DNA from 3 places in the Stenotrophomonas sp. YJH_SMC_91 genome. Region 3 is predicted to be linked to each of the others. Evidence: predicted binding sites of a transcription regulator. Region 3 holds the regulator's gene; each other region holds the start of a gene.
The links. Region 3 encodes FliA, which starts transcription of late flagellar genes. Its sites were predicted from a motif close to TAAAGTTTNNCNNNCNNNGGCCGATAA; they were not measured.
Positions count from the first base shown of each region.

Region 1: the regulator FliA is predicted to act here: its motif matches at 2,070-2,096, upstream of AC5P5X_RS08905 (methyl-accepting chemotaxis protein).
Region 2: the regulator FliA is predicted to act here: its motif matches at 2,590-2,616, upstream of AC5P5X_RS18375 (methyl-accepting chemotaxis protein).

Region 1 is NZ_JCAFRT010000005.1:94,268-99,264, forward strand. Features, by position in the region: gene AC5P5X_RS08905 (methyl-accepting chemotaxis protein) at 1-2,041, opposite strand, end outside; gene AC5P5X_RS08910 (arylamine N-acetyltransferase family protein) at 2,246-3,085, shown strand; gene AC5P5X_RS08915 (VOC family protein) at 3,151-3,522, opposite strand; gene AC5P5X_RS08920 (response regulator transcription factor) at 3,545-4,183, opposite strand; gene AC5P5X_RS08925 (sensor histidine kinase) at 4,180-4,997, opposite strand, start outside.
Region 2 is NZ_JCAFRT010000020.1:6,804-11,800, forward strand. Features, by position in the region: gene AC5P5X_RS18360 (bifunctional diguanylate cyclase/phosphodiesterase) at 1-270, shown strand, start outside; gene AC5P5X_RS18365 (hypothetical protein) at 413-919, opposite strand; gene AC5P5X_RS18370 (hypothetical protein) at 1,057-1,272, opposite strand; gene AC5P5X_RS18375 (methyl-accepting chemotaxis protein) at 1,371-2,561, opposite strand; gene hflD (high frequency lysogenization protein HflD) at 2,725-3,339, opposite strand; gene mnmA (tRNA 2-thiouridine(34) synthase MnmA) at 3,336-4,478, opposite strand; gene AC5P5X_RS18390 (NUDIX hydrolase) at 4,475-4,936, opposite strand; gene AC5P5X_RS18395 (hypothetical protein) at 4,938-4,997, opposite strand, start outside.
Region 3 is NZ_JCAFRT010000023.1:47,481-52,477, forward strand. Features, by position in the region: gene flhF (flagellar biosynthesis GTPase FlhF) at 75-1,697, shown strand; gene AC5P5X_RS19530 (MinD/ParA family ATP-binding protein) at 1,684-2,571, shown strand; gene AC5P5X_RS19535 (RNA polymerase sigma factor FliA) at 2,568-3,311, shown strand; gene cheY (chemotaxis response regulator CheY) at 3,369-3,761, shown strand; gene AC5P5X_RS19545 (protein phosphatase CheZ) at 3,761-4,366, shown strand; gene AC5P5X_RS19550 (chemotaxis protein CheA) at 4,369-4,997, shown strand, end outside.

The DNA of each region.
Region 1 (4,997 bases), on a different contig from region 3:
CGCCGATCCGCCGCGAGGCCTCGCTGATGCCATGCATGGTCGCGACCACCTGGCCGACGGCCTCGCCACCGCGCTGGGCCACCGCGGCCGCCCCCTGCACCAGGGCATCGGCGCGGCCCGCGGCATCGGCGTTGCGGCCAACGGTGTCGGTCAACTCGTGCATCGACGCTGCCGTCTCTTCAAGGTTGGCCGCCTGCTGTTCGGTACGCTGCGACAGATCATGGTGACCGGCAACGATCTCACCCACACCGGTGTCGAGGCTGGACGTCGCCTGCTGGATGCGGGTGACGATGCGGCCCAGTTGCGCGACCGTGGCGTTGGCATCGTCGCGCATGCGTGCGAACACGCCCTGCAGCTCACCTTCCATGCGCACGCTGAGGTCACCACGGGCCAGCGCCGCCAGAAGCGCCTGCAGATCGCCGAGGTTGGTCTCGAAGGTCGCCAGCAAACGGTTGATGCTGGTCGACAACGTGCGCACGAAGCCCTGTTTTCCCTCCAGCGCGATGCGGCCGTGCAGGTCGCCATGTGCGGCGGCGTCGACCAGTGCTGCCACTTCGGTTTCCAGCAGCGTTTCCAGCGCGCGGCTGCGCCACTCCACTGCCACGCCGAGGAAATGCCCTTCGTCGGTGATGGCATTGGCGATCAACTGATAGCGGACGCCGGCATGACCGATCTCGCGCTCCTCGCGCTGGCGCACGCCAGCCAGGCTGGCCAGTGCCGGATGCAGGCGTACCGCATCGCTCCCCACCAGATCTTCAAGCCGGAGTGCAAGCTGCTCCAGCAGCGCCGGATTGGCGTACGCCACCAGGCCTTCGGCATCAATCACCATCAAGCCGGCCTGTGCGCTGTCCAATGCCTGGCGCACGCGGGTGTTGCCGCGGGCCACCGCACGCTCGGTCTCGATGCGCGCGCGCAGGCGCTGCTGCATGTCGACCAGGCGCTGGGCCAGCTGGCCGATTTCATCGTTGGCGTTGTAGACGCGCAGGGTGGTGTCGAGGCGGTCGTCGGCGATGTCGCTGGCGAAACGCAGGGTGTCCTGGATCGGCTGGCGCACCGCACGTAGCACCAGCACCAGGCTGGTGATCAGCACGCCGGCCACCAGCAGCAGGGTCAGTGCGAACACCACGCTCATGGTGCGCGCGCCGGCCTGCTGGCGTGCCTGCGCCCTGGCCAGCGCCGCCACCTGTGCCTGCTGGAATGCGGCCAGCGCCGGCGCTACGCCCGTGGCGGTATCCAGCAGCGACTGCGCTTCCACATCCAGGCCGACGCGGGCAGCGGTATACCCCAGCAGTGCGGCCTGATACGCCTCCATCCCGGTGCGCAGGGTGTCCCGCACATCCGCAGGCAGGCCCGCCAGCGCGAGGTCGAACGGCAGCTTCTCCTCGCTGGCGCGGTCGGCGTGGGTGGAATCACCGTCGAGCAGCAGCAGTGCCTCCTGCCTTCGCATCGTCTGCAGGGACAGCGCCAGCGCGGGCCGCTGCTGCACATCCACCTGCGCCTGCAGGGTGTCGGCGGCCTGCTGCAGCTGCGCAGCGAGGCCGGCATCACCACGGCCCATCTCGTCGACCCGTTCGAACAGGGCGGCCACACCCTGCGAGAACGCATCGGCGGCTTCGGTCAGCGCCTGCAGGGCCTTGCGCCGGCCAGCATCCATCGGCATCGCGCGCAGCGCCTGCAGATCGGTCTGCAACGCCTTCTGCGTGGCCAACAGCTGCGCGCGGTCGGCATCATCGAAACTGCGTGCATACTGGGTCTGCAGGCGACGCGCTTCGGCCACCCGCGTGGACAGGCTGGCAGCCAGATCGCTGCCGCGCTGGTAGCTGGCCTGGCTGCGCGCAGCCAGTGCGTTGGCATGGCCAGTCCAGGCGTAGACAGCAGCGATCGCCACCAGGCCCAGGCCGCAGATCCACAGTGTGGCCTTGAGCTTGTTGGCCACGCTGAGCCGATGTGGCTGCAGCCAGCGCAGCAGCCCGGGGGACGCCGAGTGCAACGCAGCAAGGCGCGTGCGCAGGGACCGGAGGTGGGGGACAACGGCCGACATGACAGACTCCAGGCGGAAAGACGCACCTGTATCGGCCTGACTCAGGACAACTTTAGCGCTTTCTTCGTCTGCGTCCCCCCCATCGCTGGTGGACGCGGCCTTTGTACCGGGTGCAGGCGACGGAGGCATGACACGGCCGCCGCGCTTGACCTCAACCCCGGTTGGGGGAGCACAGTGGACATCCCTCCCCCGCCCGGTGTCTCCATGACGACGCTCGATGTCCCCCGCTACCTGCAGCGCCTGCAGCTGGATGCACCGCCACCGCGGACCCTGGCCGGCCTGACCCTGCTGCAGCAGCGCCACAACGCACTGCTGCCCTTCGAGACCCTCAGCTGCCTGCTGCGCGATGCGGTGCCGATCGACCTGGACAGCGTGCAGCGCAAGCTGCTCGACGAGCGCCGCGGTGGTTACTGCTTCGAACTCAATGGCGGGTTGCTGGCGCTGCTGCAGGCATTGGGCTTCGATGCGCAGCCATTGAGCGCGCGGGTACTGCTGGCCGCCCAGGACGGCGAACTGACCGCGCGTACCCACCTGCTGCTGCGCGTGAACGTAGACAGCGACGATTGGCTGGTGGATGCCGGTTTCGGCAGCCTGACCCCGACCGTGCCGCTGCGCCTGCATGATCCGCAGCCGCAGGCCACGCCGCACGAACGCTATCTGCTGCAGCGCCTGCACGACGAGGGTGATTTCGTGCTGTCGGCCGAGTCCAACGATGGTTGGCGGGCGATGTATCGGTTCGACCTGCAGGCGCCAGCACCGATCGACAACGTGGTGGGCAACTGGTACGTGTGCACCCATCCCGATTCCAGTTTCCCCGGGCAGCTGCGCGCGTCGCTGACCGGGCCGGACTGGCGCCGCACCATCGGCAGCGGCAGCTACACCGAGTATCGCCCCGGGCAGGCACCGGACAAGCGCCCGCTGCATGATGTGGGTGATGTGCGCGCCGTGCTGCAACAGCGCTTCGGCATGCAGCTACCGGACGACCCGCGACTGGACCCGGCCATCAATGACTGGCTGCAGCGCTCGCGCGCCGCGACCTTGTAGGGCCGAGCCCATGCTCGGCTGAGCTGGAGCGGCTGGGCCAACAGCAGCCGAGCGTGGTCTCGGCTCTACAGAGCTGCGCGCGCCTGCAGCGCAATGCGGTTGCCTTCGCTGTCGCGGATCTCGGCCACGCGCCAGTCGCCCGCATCGGCGGGTCCGAAGCACAGCTCGGCGCCCGCTTGCAGTGCTCGCTCCAGGCTCGCATCCAGGTCATCGACGCCGATGTAGACGCGCGCCCCCTGTTCGGAAGGCCGGTAGTCCGCGCCGAGCACCAGCGCAATGCTGGCACCGGCGTCCTCATCGGAGAACGGCAGGTAGGCCATCCGGCAGTCGTGCAGCACCACAGGTTCGTCCACCGCGACCTGCAGCCACCGCTGGTAGAACGTGATGGCACGGTCCAGGTCACTGGCCGGGATTTCCACATGCAGGATCGGGTTCACTGGCACTCCTTGCTCGGTCCACTCAGATGATGCGCAGGGTAATCGCCTTCAGCACCGCACGGGTGCGATCGCGGGTGCCCAGCTTGTCGAGTATGGCGGACACGTAGTTCTTCACCGTGCCCTCGGCCAGGAACAGGCTGCGCGCGATCTCCTTGTTGCTGTAGCCACCGGCCAGCAAGCGCAGGATCGCCACCTCGCGTTCCCCGAAGGTATCGGTGGGCGGTGCTTCATCGTGGAAGCGGTAGCGGGCGCGTACCGGCTCGGTGCTGACCGGCAGCAGCAGGGTTTCACCTGCGGCGACGCGCTCGATCGCCTCGCGCAGGTCTGCGGGTGCGGCGTCCTTGAGCAGGAAGCCCTGTGCGCCGGCCTCGCTGGCACGCAGCAGCAGGTCACTTTCATCAAAGGTCGTCAGCAGCAGCCACGGCGTGGCATCGCCGCGCGCGCGCAGCTGGCGCACTGCTTCGATGCCGTCCATCCCGGGCATGCGGATGTCACTGAGCACAACATCCACGCGCTGGGTGGACAGCGCGTCCAGCAACGCCTGGCCCTCCTCGGCCTCCAGCGCCACGTCCACGCCCAACCCCTGCAACAACGCACGCAGCCCGGCGCGGACCAGCGCCTGGTCGTCAGCCAGGGCAACACGGATCGCGCTGCCGTTCATGCCGGCACCCAGGCGGTCAGGTGCATGCCGCCCTGTGCGGTGCGGGCCAGTTCCAACTGGCCACGCACTGCGGCCAGGCGCTCACGCATGCCGGCGATGCCGTTGCCCTCGCGGATACGTTCGGCGCGCTGGCCGTCGTCACGGATGTCGATACGCAACCGGGAATCCTCCTCGTTGATCGTCAGCCATACGGTGTCTGCGTTGCCATGCCGGGCGGCATTGGTCAGCGCTTCCTGTACCAGGCGCAGCACGGTCTCGGCCATCAGCGGGTCAACCACGCGCACGCACTCGCCGATCTGCAGCTGCAGCTTCGGGCGCGGGAACGGCGCGGCCAGCGCGTGCAATGCGGTGGCCAGATCGAGGCCGCGATCATCGCGCATCGATTGCACCACCTGGCGGATGTCGGCCAGCAACTCGCCGGACAGCTGCTCGGCCAGCACCAATCCTTCGCGCCCGGCCAGCACAGGGTCGGCCGCAAGGGCACGCAGGTTCAAGCGCATCGCGGTGAGCTTGTGCCCGGCCACATCGTGCAGTTCGCGGGCCAGGCGCAGGCGCTCGGCGTCGCGTGCACTGTCGGCCAGCAGCGCGCGTGTCGCCAGCAGGTCGGCATTGACGCGGGCCAGGTCATCGCGGGCCAGCGCCGTGCTGCGGGCATAGTGTGCGGTCAGTGCGGCAAAGGCCTGGAAGCCGCCATAGAGCAGCACCACCAGCAGCGGCTGGCTGAAGCCGCTGTGGCGCAGCACGAGATACATGGCGAGGTTGGCCAGCAGTGCAACAGCCAGCACGAAGCGCGGTGGCCAATGCTCGGCCAGCT
Region 2 (4,997 bases), on a different contig from region 3:
TTCGTGCAGGGCATGCTGCACGATTCGGGTACGGCCGAAGTGACCCAGGCCATCGTGCACCTGGGCCACGCGTTGGGCATCAAGGTGGTGGCCGAGGGCGTGGAAACGCACCAGGAAGAAGACATGCTGCGCCGCCAGGGCTGCGACGAGATCCAGGGCTACCTGTACTCGCGACCGCTAAGCCCGCGCGACCTGGCGCAGTGGCTGCGCCAGCCACAGCCGGTTTCGCTGCGCACCGATGCCAGTGGGGAAGTGATGCTGGTGCGGTGATCAGCTGCACTGGTTGGAACTGACCCTGGCTGCTGTGCCTATCCACGCATGGCGTGGATCTACCGCAACCCGCTTTGGTGGGGGCCGACCGTTGGTCGGCACGGATGCCTGTGCCTCTCGATCATCCACGCATGGCGTGGATCTACCTCGGAAAATCCGCCCTCAGCTGCACGCGCAGCGCTTCTACAATGGCCGCATAGCGCCGCTTCTGGACCAGATAGCTGGCCAGGAACAGCGGAAGCACCAGCAGCATCGGCGCCACCACCGGGCGCATCGCCACCAGTGGCAACAGCAACAGCGACAGGATCGCCACGAACCAGCTGCACAGGCCGATCACCCGCACTTCGTGCCGTCGCGCGTTGAGTACGATGCGACCGCGCATCACCGGGAAGTAGCGCAGGCCGAAGCTTGGCGCGAAGCTCTCGCGGAACGCCATGCTGCCATCGGGCAGCGCATGGAAGGCCAGTTGCAGCCATCTGTCCTGCGGCAGGTCACGTTCCAGGCTGCCCAGCGAGAGCCGGGCCTGCATGGCCGGTGACGCCGCGATGCGTTCGTTGAACAGGGTGATGCCCCAACTGAAATAACCGGCCACCCAGGCCATCAGAAGGACGGTCTCGATCAGCAGGAGTGCGATCAGGGTGATGGCCATCGGTCTTCCATGAACGGGATCGGTGGATCATGCCACAACGATTTCGCCACCCCGGTAGATCCACGCCATGCGTGGATGTTGCGGCGAGGGCCAGGCGTCACACCGGCGGATGAAAGCCGTCCACGCACGGCGTGGATCTACTTCAGCGCTTCCCCGTCCAACCCCAGGTCCCAGGCCAGTCCCAGCAGCGCCTCGTCCGCCCGCGGCGGGGCGGGGCGCGCGTCCGCCAGCTGCTGCAGTTCGCGGATCTCTTCGCGGGCGACCTCTTCCAGCTGCTGCAGCTGCTCACGCACGCTCGCGTTGTGCGGGCGCTCGGTATCGGTGAGGGAGGGCAGGGCGCGGATCAGGGTCATGGTGCGGGTACAGGATGCATCCAACGGCGGGTTACAGGCAAAGGCCCCGGTCGAACCGGGGCCTTGCGGGCTGCCGGCGAGGGCAGCGGACATCAGGATCAGAACAGCTCGACGGTGCCGGCGCCCATGCTCTGCTGGGCAACCGGCTTGTGCGGCGGGCGCTCCCATTCGCTGCGCAGTTCGCGCAGGCGGCTGCCGGTGCGCTGCAGGGCGGTGGCGATCTCTTCGTCGAATACGCCGCCATTGCGGTGCAGCAGTTCCTGCAGGGCCACCGCTTCGCGGTTGATCGCGGTCAGGCGGTCCAGGTGGGTGTGCACGCCGCCCAGCGCTTGGGTGGCGATGTCTTCGAACTGCAGGGCGCGCACGGCTTCGGCTACGCTGCCATCGATCGAACGGGCGCACTCGGACACTTCGCGCATGCCGTCACCCAGCGAGGCGTTGATCTGCGCGACGTTGTCGAGCATCGCCGCCGCTTCCTGGCGCGCTTCGCGGGAGCGGTCCATGTCACGCGAGGCCATGTGCGAGACCGTCTCGCGCACCTTGGCGATGGCGTCCTTGGAGCTGTGTGCCAGCTTGCGGATCTGCTCGTTGAAGGTGGTCGAGCGCTCGGACAGGTTGCGCACTTCGTCGGCGACCACCGCGAAGCCACGACCGGCTTCACCGGCACGTGCCGCTTCAATGGCAGCGTTCAGGGCCAGCAGGTTGGTCTGGTCGGCGATCGACTTGACGTCCTCCAGCAGCGCGAAGATGCCATCAAGGTGCTGCGCCATCTGGTCGATGTGCTGCACGGTGGTGCTGCTCTGGCCGCTCACCTGTTCCAGCGCTTCGACCAGCTGTTCCATGCGGTGGCTGGCGTGCTGGGCGAAACGGGCAACGTCGAGGCCGGCATTGCCTTCGTCACCGGCGCGGTCGACGATGCGCGACAGGGCCTGGCTCTGCTGGCGAGACTTGCGGTTCATCGCATCGAAGCTGCCACCGAGGCTGGAGACGGCCTGGCGGATCAGGTCACGGGCGCGTTCCACTTCGCCGCGCGAACCCTCGATCTCGTTGCCGACGAAATTGCGCAGTTCGGTCAGCAGCTGGTCCTGCTCACGCAGGACACGGGCGTGTTCCGGGGAACGGTGTGCCTGGGCGCGGGTGGTCCACCACGCAAAGCCGAGCCAGCTCAGCGTCATCGTGGTCAGGATCGCCCAGCGCAGGGCGGCCGGCCATTCGAAACCGATGGCGAAGGGGAGCAGCAGGGTCAGAGCCAGGGGGGCGGCCAGACGGATGAAAATGCGTGAGTACATGGACGTTCTCGGGAGGTGCACGGAGGATGTATCGGCCGTACCCCCTTTCTCTTTAACGTCGATGTGCCTCGAAGTGCATCCTGAATGCGCCGGTTTTCCGGCGCCTTGGCGGCTTCGGGGTCAGAGCCCTTTCCGTGCCGGAAAGGGATCCGACCCCACACCCTCAGGCCAGCTGCCGGTCCACGGCCTCGATCATCGCCTTGCGGCTGAACAGGAAGTCCCAGTAGCTGCCGCCCAGCTGCCGCCACAGCACCGCAGCGCGCACCGCGGCCAGCAGCAGGGCGCGGATCTCGGCCACCACGCCAGCCTGGCCCAGGTAGTGCGGGTTGCCCTGCACCATGACCCGCGGCTTGAGGTGGCTGATGGTGTCGGCGTAAAGGCCTCCCAGGTTGGCCAGCACGTCCGGGTGGCCGCTGTCGCCCAGTTCGGTGGCCTGGCGCTGGGCCCGCTCGATGCCCGAGGCGACCTTGTTCACGGTGGCGCCATCCTGAACGAAGCGACGCTCCAGCTGCAGCACCGACAGGGCCAGCTTGGGCAGGATCGGGTCCTGGCCCTGGCTGCGGAAGTAGTTGTGCAGCAGGCGCAGTCCGGACTTCAGTGCATGGCGGTCACCGAACACCTCCTGCGGCGAGGAGGCATCGACGCGGAACACGCTGTCCACGGCGGTGCGCACGGCGGCGGCGTCGGAATGGCCGGTATCGGCGATACGGCGTACCTGCTGCAGGGCCTGGGCAATGCCGGCCAAGGCCAGGACGCGGTCGTCGACAGTGAAACTCATGCAGCGATTACCTCAAAAGGGGAAGGGGTGGTGCGCAGGCGCTGTTCCAGCGGCGCATCGGTGGCGGCGATCACTGCGCCACCCAGGCACACGTCACCGTCATACAGCACCAGTGATTGACCGGGGGTAACGGCGCGCTGCGGGCGCGCGAAGGTGACCAGCACGCTGCCATCGTCCAGCACCTCGACCGTACATGGCTCGTCGGGTTGGCGGTAGCGGGTCTGGGCGGTGCATTCGAAGCGCCGTGCCGGCGGCGAACCGGCGATCCAGTGCGCGGTTTCCGAGCGCAGGCGCTCGGACAGCATCCACTTGCTGTCACGGTCCTGGTCCACGTACAGCACGTTGCTGGCCACGTCCTTGCCAACCACGTACCACGGCGCGGCCGGGCGGCCACGCACGCCGCCGATGTTCAGGCCCTCGCGCTGGCCCAGGGTGAAATAGAACACGCCCGGATGCTCAGCAATCACGCTGCCGTCGGCCGGGTCGAGGATCTGGCCCGGCTTGGCTGGCAGGTAGCGGCCGAGGAATTCACGGAAGTCGCGCTCGCCGATGAAGCAGATGCCGGTGGAGTCCTTCTTGGCGTGGGTCGGCAGGCTGACGTCACGCGCGATCCGGCGCAGGTCGGTCTTTTCCAGGTCGCCGATCGGGAACAGGGTGGCCGCCAGCTGCTCCTGGCCCAGCTGGTGCAGGAAATAGCTCTGGTCCTTGGAACGGTCGGCGCCGCGCAGCAGCAGCCACTGGTGGCCGCGCTGGGTCACCCGTGCATAGTGGCCGGTGGCGATGCGTTCGGCGCCCAGCTCGCGGGCGGCATCCAGGAAGTGCTTGAACTTCACTTCGCGGTTGCACAATACGTCCGGGTTCGGGGTGCGGCCGGCCGCGTACTCGGCCAGGAAGTGCTCGAACACGCCCTGCCAGTACTCGCTGGAGAAGTCGCGGAAGTGGAACGGGATGCCCAGCAGGCCGCAGACGGCCACCGCGTCGCGGCGGTCGTCCTCGGCGCGGCAGTCGCCGCTGCCATCGTCGGCCCAGTTCTGCATGAACAGGCCGGCCACGGCTTCGCCCTGCTGTACCAGACGCCAGGCGGCGACCGAAGAGTCGACACCTCCGGAGACGCCCACCATCACGCGCGGAGTGCTCATGCGACCTCCCGGACCAGCGAAAGCGGATGGCGCTGGCCACCCAGGTAATCAGCCACCACCTGCCAGACCAGCGGGCTGCGCTGGCGCTCGCCGGCGGCCTGCAGTTCGGCCGGGGTCAGCCACAGCGCGCGGTCGATGCCGGTGTCCAGTGGCTGCGCCGGGTCGTGCGAGACCGGGCGCGCCGCGTAGCAGAAGCGCAGGAAGGCGGTGCCGTCGCCGGCAGTCCACTGGTAGCAGCCGATGAAATGGGTCAGCTGCACCGTCCAGCCGGTTTCCTCGCGGGTCTCGCGCAGGGCTGCCTCGGCCAGGCTTTCGCCCGGCTCGAGGTGGCCGGCCGGCTGGTTCAGCACCTGCCGGCCATCGATGGTCTCTTCAACCAGCAGCACGCGGCCGCCGTCGACCACCACCGTGGCAACGGTGGCGTGCGGTGCCCAGCGCGGGTCCGGCGTGGCGTTCAACTCAGAACTCGTCCTTCTTGGTCAGTTCCAGCTCCATGGCGTCGGCGGTGCGGATGGCCGC
Region 3 (4,997 bases):
CCCGCACCGTGCAGACCACCGACCACCCGAGTTCTCCGACCGCCACCCCGCCGTCTTCGTCCCGTGACCACAGCATGAAAATCAAACGATTCGTCGCCGCCGACATGCGCTCGGCCATGAACCTGGTGCGCAAGGAACATGGTCCTGACGCCGTGATCCTGTCCAACCGCCGGATCGAGGAAGGCGTCGAGATCGTCGCCGCGGCCAACTACGACGAGAGCGCCGTGCAGCGTGCACTGGAAGCCTCGCGCCGTGATGTCGCACCGCCGCCGGCACCCAAGCCGCGCACCGCTGCTGACGCGGTGATCGCCGCGGTCACCCGCCGCCGCAGCGCTGCCCCGGCGCCGGAGCCGGTGGCCGCCACCACCTCGGCCGTGGCCGCCCTCGCCCGTGCGGCCGTGGGTGCCACCGGCCGCACCTTGGACAGCGCCGACGAGATCGTGCCGACCCGCGGCAGCACCGGCTTCGCAGCCACCCTGGCGCGCGCCGCCGTCAACGAACCGGCGCTGCCCGAACAGATCTTCGCCCCGTTCGCCGAGGCCATCGTCGCACCGGGCCCGGCCGTCACCGCGCCGGCCAACCGCGCCCGCTTCCAGATCGACCCGCCGCACGACACGCATCACGAAAGCGTGCCCCCCGCCGTGCAGCCGCCGCCGCTGCCGGGCGCTGCCATGGCCGATGTCCAGCCTGACATCGCCGCCAGCGAAACGGCAGCGCTCGAAGCCGCCGGCGAAGCCAGCCCGGCCCCCATGCTGGCCCCGGCACCGACGCTGACCGTGGTTGCCCAGGACGACGCCGAGATCCGCCAGCTGCGCCAGGAAGTGGCCGGCATGCGCCAGGTGATCGAGCGCGAGATGAACCGCTTCACCGACGAGCGCCTGCGTGGCAGCCCGGTGCGCGCCACCGCGCTGGACCTGATGGACGAGTACGGTTTCGACGCCGGGCTGGCCCGCGACGTGGCCATGCAGATCCCGCTGGAGACCGAAGCCCATCGTGGCCGCGGCCTGATGCTGGGGCTGATCTCGCGCAAGCTGCCGATCGCCCCGGTCGACCCGCTGGAAGAAGGCGGCGTGATCGCCCTGGTCGGCCCGACCGGCGCCGGCAAGACCACCACCATCGCCAAGCTGGCCTCGCGCTTCGCCGAGAAGCATGCGCCGCGCGACGTGGCCCTGGTGACCACCGACACCACCCGCATCGGCGCCCGCGAGCAGCTGTACGGCTACGGCCGCCAGCTCGGCATCGCGGTGCACGAGGCCAACAGCGGCACCGACCTGGACCAGCTGCTGGAACGCCTGAAGGACTACAAGCTGGTGCTGATCGACACCGCCGGGCTGGGCCCGCGCGACCGCGCGCTGGCCGCGCAGCTGCAGTGGCTGCGCGCCGCCCGCCAGGTACGCACCCTGCTGGTGCTGCCGGCCAACACCAGCTTCGGCGACATGGACGAGGTGGTCCGCCGCTTCGGCGCCGCCAACCTGCAGGGCCTGGTGTTGAGCAAGCTGGACGAGACGGGCCGCTTCGGCAACGCCCTGTCAGTGGCCGTGGACCACGCCCTGCCGATCACCTGGGTGACCGATGGCCAGGACGTTCCGGACGACCTGCACCGGGCCAGTGCAGCCAATCTTGTACTTCGCCTTGAAGATTTGCGCCGAGCGGCCGATATGCCCTGCAACCCGGAGTTGAACCATGCCGTCGCGTGAGTACGCCAAGCTGACCAAGACCTTCCCGCTGTCGGCCACCCGCAGCGAGCCGCTCGGCCCTGTGCGCACCATTGCCGTCACTGGCGGCAAGGGCGGCGTGGGCAAGACGAATGTGTCCGCCAACCTGGCGGTGGCACTGGCCGGGATGGGCAAGCGCACGCTGCTGCTGGACGCCGACCTGGGCCTGGCCAACATCGACGTGATCCTGGGGCTGAACCCGACCTTCACGCTGGCCGACCTGGTCGCCGGCCGCTGCTCGCTGGACGACGTCATCGTCGAAGGCCCGAACGGCGTGCTGGTGGTGCCGGCCGCGTCCGGCCGCCGGCACATGGCCGAGCTGGCCCCGGCCGAGCACGTCGGCCTGGTCAACGTGTTCTCCGAGCTGGAACGCGAACTGGACATCATGGTGGTGGACACCGCCGCAGGCATCACCGACGGCGTGCTGACCTTCTGCCAGGCCGCGCAGGACACCGTGGTGGTGGTCTGTGACGAGCCGGCCTCGATCACCGACGCCTACGCGCTGATCAAGGTGCTGTCGCGCGAACGCGGCGTGGACCGCATCCAGGTAGTGGCCAACATGGTGCGCGACCCCAACGAGGGCCGCGTGCTGTACGAAAAGCTGACCCGCGTCTGCGAGAAGTTCCTCGCCGATGTCTCGCTGAACTACCTGGGCTGCGTGCCGCAGGACGACTGGCTGCGCCTGTCGGTGCAGCGCCAGCAGCCGGTGGTGAAGGCCTACCCGTCCAGCCCGGCCGCGCTGGCGATCACCGAGATCGCGCGTCGCACCGCACGCTGGCAGGCGCCGACCGAACCGCGTGGCGGCGTCGAGTTCTTCCTCGAGCGCATCCTCAAGCAGCGCGGGGTGGCCGCATGAAAGGCGCAGCCCAGTACAGGGAAGTCCAGCGCTCGGCGGCCAACGAGGTCATCGCCCAGCATTCGGACCTGGTGCGGCGCATCGCCCACCACCTGGCCGCGCGGTTGCCGGCCAGCGTTGAAGTGGACGACCTGATCCAGGCCGGCATGATGGGCCTGATCGAAGCGTCGCGCAGCTACGACGCCGACCAGGGCGCCTCGTTCGAGACCTATGCCTCGATCCGCATCCGCGGTTCGATGATCGACGAGATCCGCCGTGGCGACTGGGTGCCGCGCTCGGTGCACCGCCGTGCACGCGATGCCGCCGCCACCATCCGCCGCCTGGAACAGAGCAGCGGCCGCGCCGCCAGCGCCACCGAAGTGGCCGCAGCGATGGAGATGCCGCTGCCCGAATACCTGCGGTTGATGGAAGACGCCGCACGTGGCCAGGTGCTGAGCCTGGAGTCGCGCATCGAGGACCAGGGCGAGCTGGACACCGTCGCCCAGGGCGGCCCGACCCCGCAGCAGGTGCTGGAGCGTGGTGAGTTCGGCCGCGAGCTGGGCAAGGCCATCGGCCACCTGCCCGAGCGCGAACAGCTGGTGCTCTCGCTCTACTACGAGCAGGAACTGAACCTGAAGGAGATCGGCGCGGTGCTCGGCGTGAGCGAGTCGCGGGTCTGCCAGATCCACGGCCAGGCGGTGCTGCGCCTGCGTGGCCGGCTCAAGATTTTCGAGGCGGCGGACGCCGGCCTGGAAGAATGAACATGCCCGAGGCGGCTGCCCCCGGCCGCCCGGAATGAACAACAAAGGAACTCTGCTTTGAACAAGAACATGCGCATCCTGATCGTCGATGACTTCTCGACCATGCGTCGGATCGTCAAGAACCTGCTGGGCGATCTGGGCTTCACCAATACCGCCGAAGCCGAGGACGGGCATGCCGCGCTGTCGCTGCTGCAGAGCCAGCCGTTCGATTTCGTGGTCACCGACTGGAACATGCCGGTGATGACCGGCATCGAGCTGCTGAAGGCGATCCGTGCCGATGCCAAGCTGAAGACCCTGCCAGTGCTGATGGTCACCGCCGAAGCCAAGCGCGAACAGATCATAGAAGCCGCCCAGAACGGCGTGAACGGCTACATCATCAAGCCGTTCACTGCGCAGACGCTGGAAGAGAAGCTCGGCAAGATCTTCGAACGCCTGGCGGCCAGCGCCTGATGGATACCACGGTCGACAAGAGCGCCCTCGCCCTGCGCCTGCAGGAAGCCCTGGACGCACTCGAGTCCGGTGACGAGGCCGCCTGGCGGCAGCGCATCGACGGACTGGTCGCGCTGCGTACGCAGCCGATGATGAGCGGCCTCTCGCGGCTGGCCCGCGAGCTGGGGCAGGCACTGGGTGAGCTGCCGACCGTGCCCAGCGAGGCCGGTGAGCTGGACGACGCCTGCGCACGCCTGGACCACGTGGTGGCCATGACCGAACAGGCCACGCACCGCACCCTGGACCTGGCCGAGGAATGCCGCAGCCTGACCGAACAGCTGCGCGCTGAAGGCCTGCAGCCTGGCCAGGACGCGCAGCTCGAGCGCATCCGCCACAACCTGACCGAGATCGCCCTGACCCAGAGCTACCAGGACCTGACCGGGCAGATCATCCGTCGCGTGGTCGGCATCGTCCGCCGCGTGCACGAGGGCTTCGGCGCACTCGGCCTGCCGCCGGAACAGCATCGCACCGACCCGGAACTGGCCGGGCCGGCACTGAAGGGACTGGACCGCCACGCGGTCTCGCAGAACGACGCCGACGACCTGTTGTCGGATCTGGGGCTGTAAGCATGAGCGCGGTATCCGACGACATCACTGCCGATTTCATCATCGAGGCACAGGAAATCCTGGATCGCCTGGGCGAACAGCTGGTGTCGCTGGAGCAGGCACCGCAGGACACCGAGCAGCTCAACGCGGTGTTCCGTGGATACCACACGCTCAAGGGCGGTGCCGGCTTCCTTGGCGTCACCGCGATGGTCGAACTGTGCCACGCCGCTGAAGAGGCCCTGGGCATCGCGCGTGCCGGGCAGGCGGTGCTGCAGGCCCACCACTTCGACGCCGCCCAGCAATCGCTGGACTACCTGCAGTCGATGCTGGACGCCGTGTCCTCCGGCACCGAGCCAGGCTATGCGCCGCCGGACCTGATCGCGCAGTTCGACATGAACGGTGGCACTGCCGCGCCGGTCGCTGCGGCCGCCCCTGCGGCAGCTGGCAGCGACCTGATCACCGACGACGAATTCGAGGCCCTGCTCGACCAGCTGCATGGCGGCAACGCACCGACCGCGGTCGCGCCGGCCAGGAAGGCCGACGACGGCCTGATCAGCGAAGACGAGTTCGAAGCGCTGCTGGACCAGCTGCACGGCGGCGCTGCGCCAGGCGCGAAGCCTGCTGCCACCGTCGCGGCAGCACCTGCCGCTGC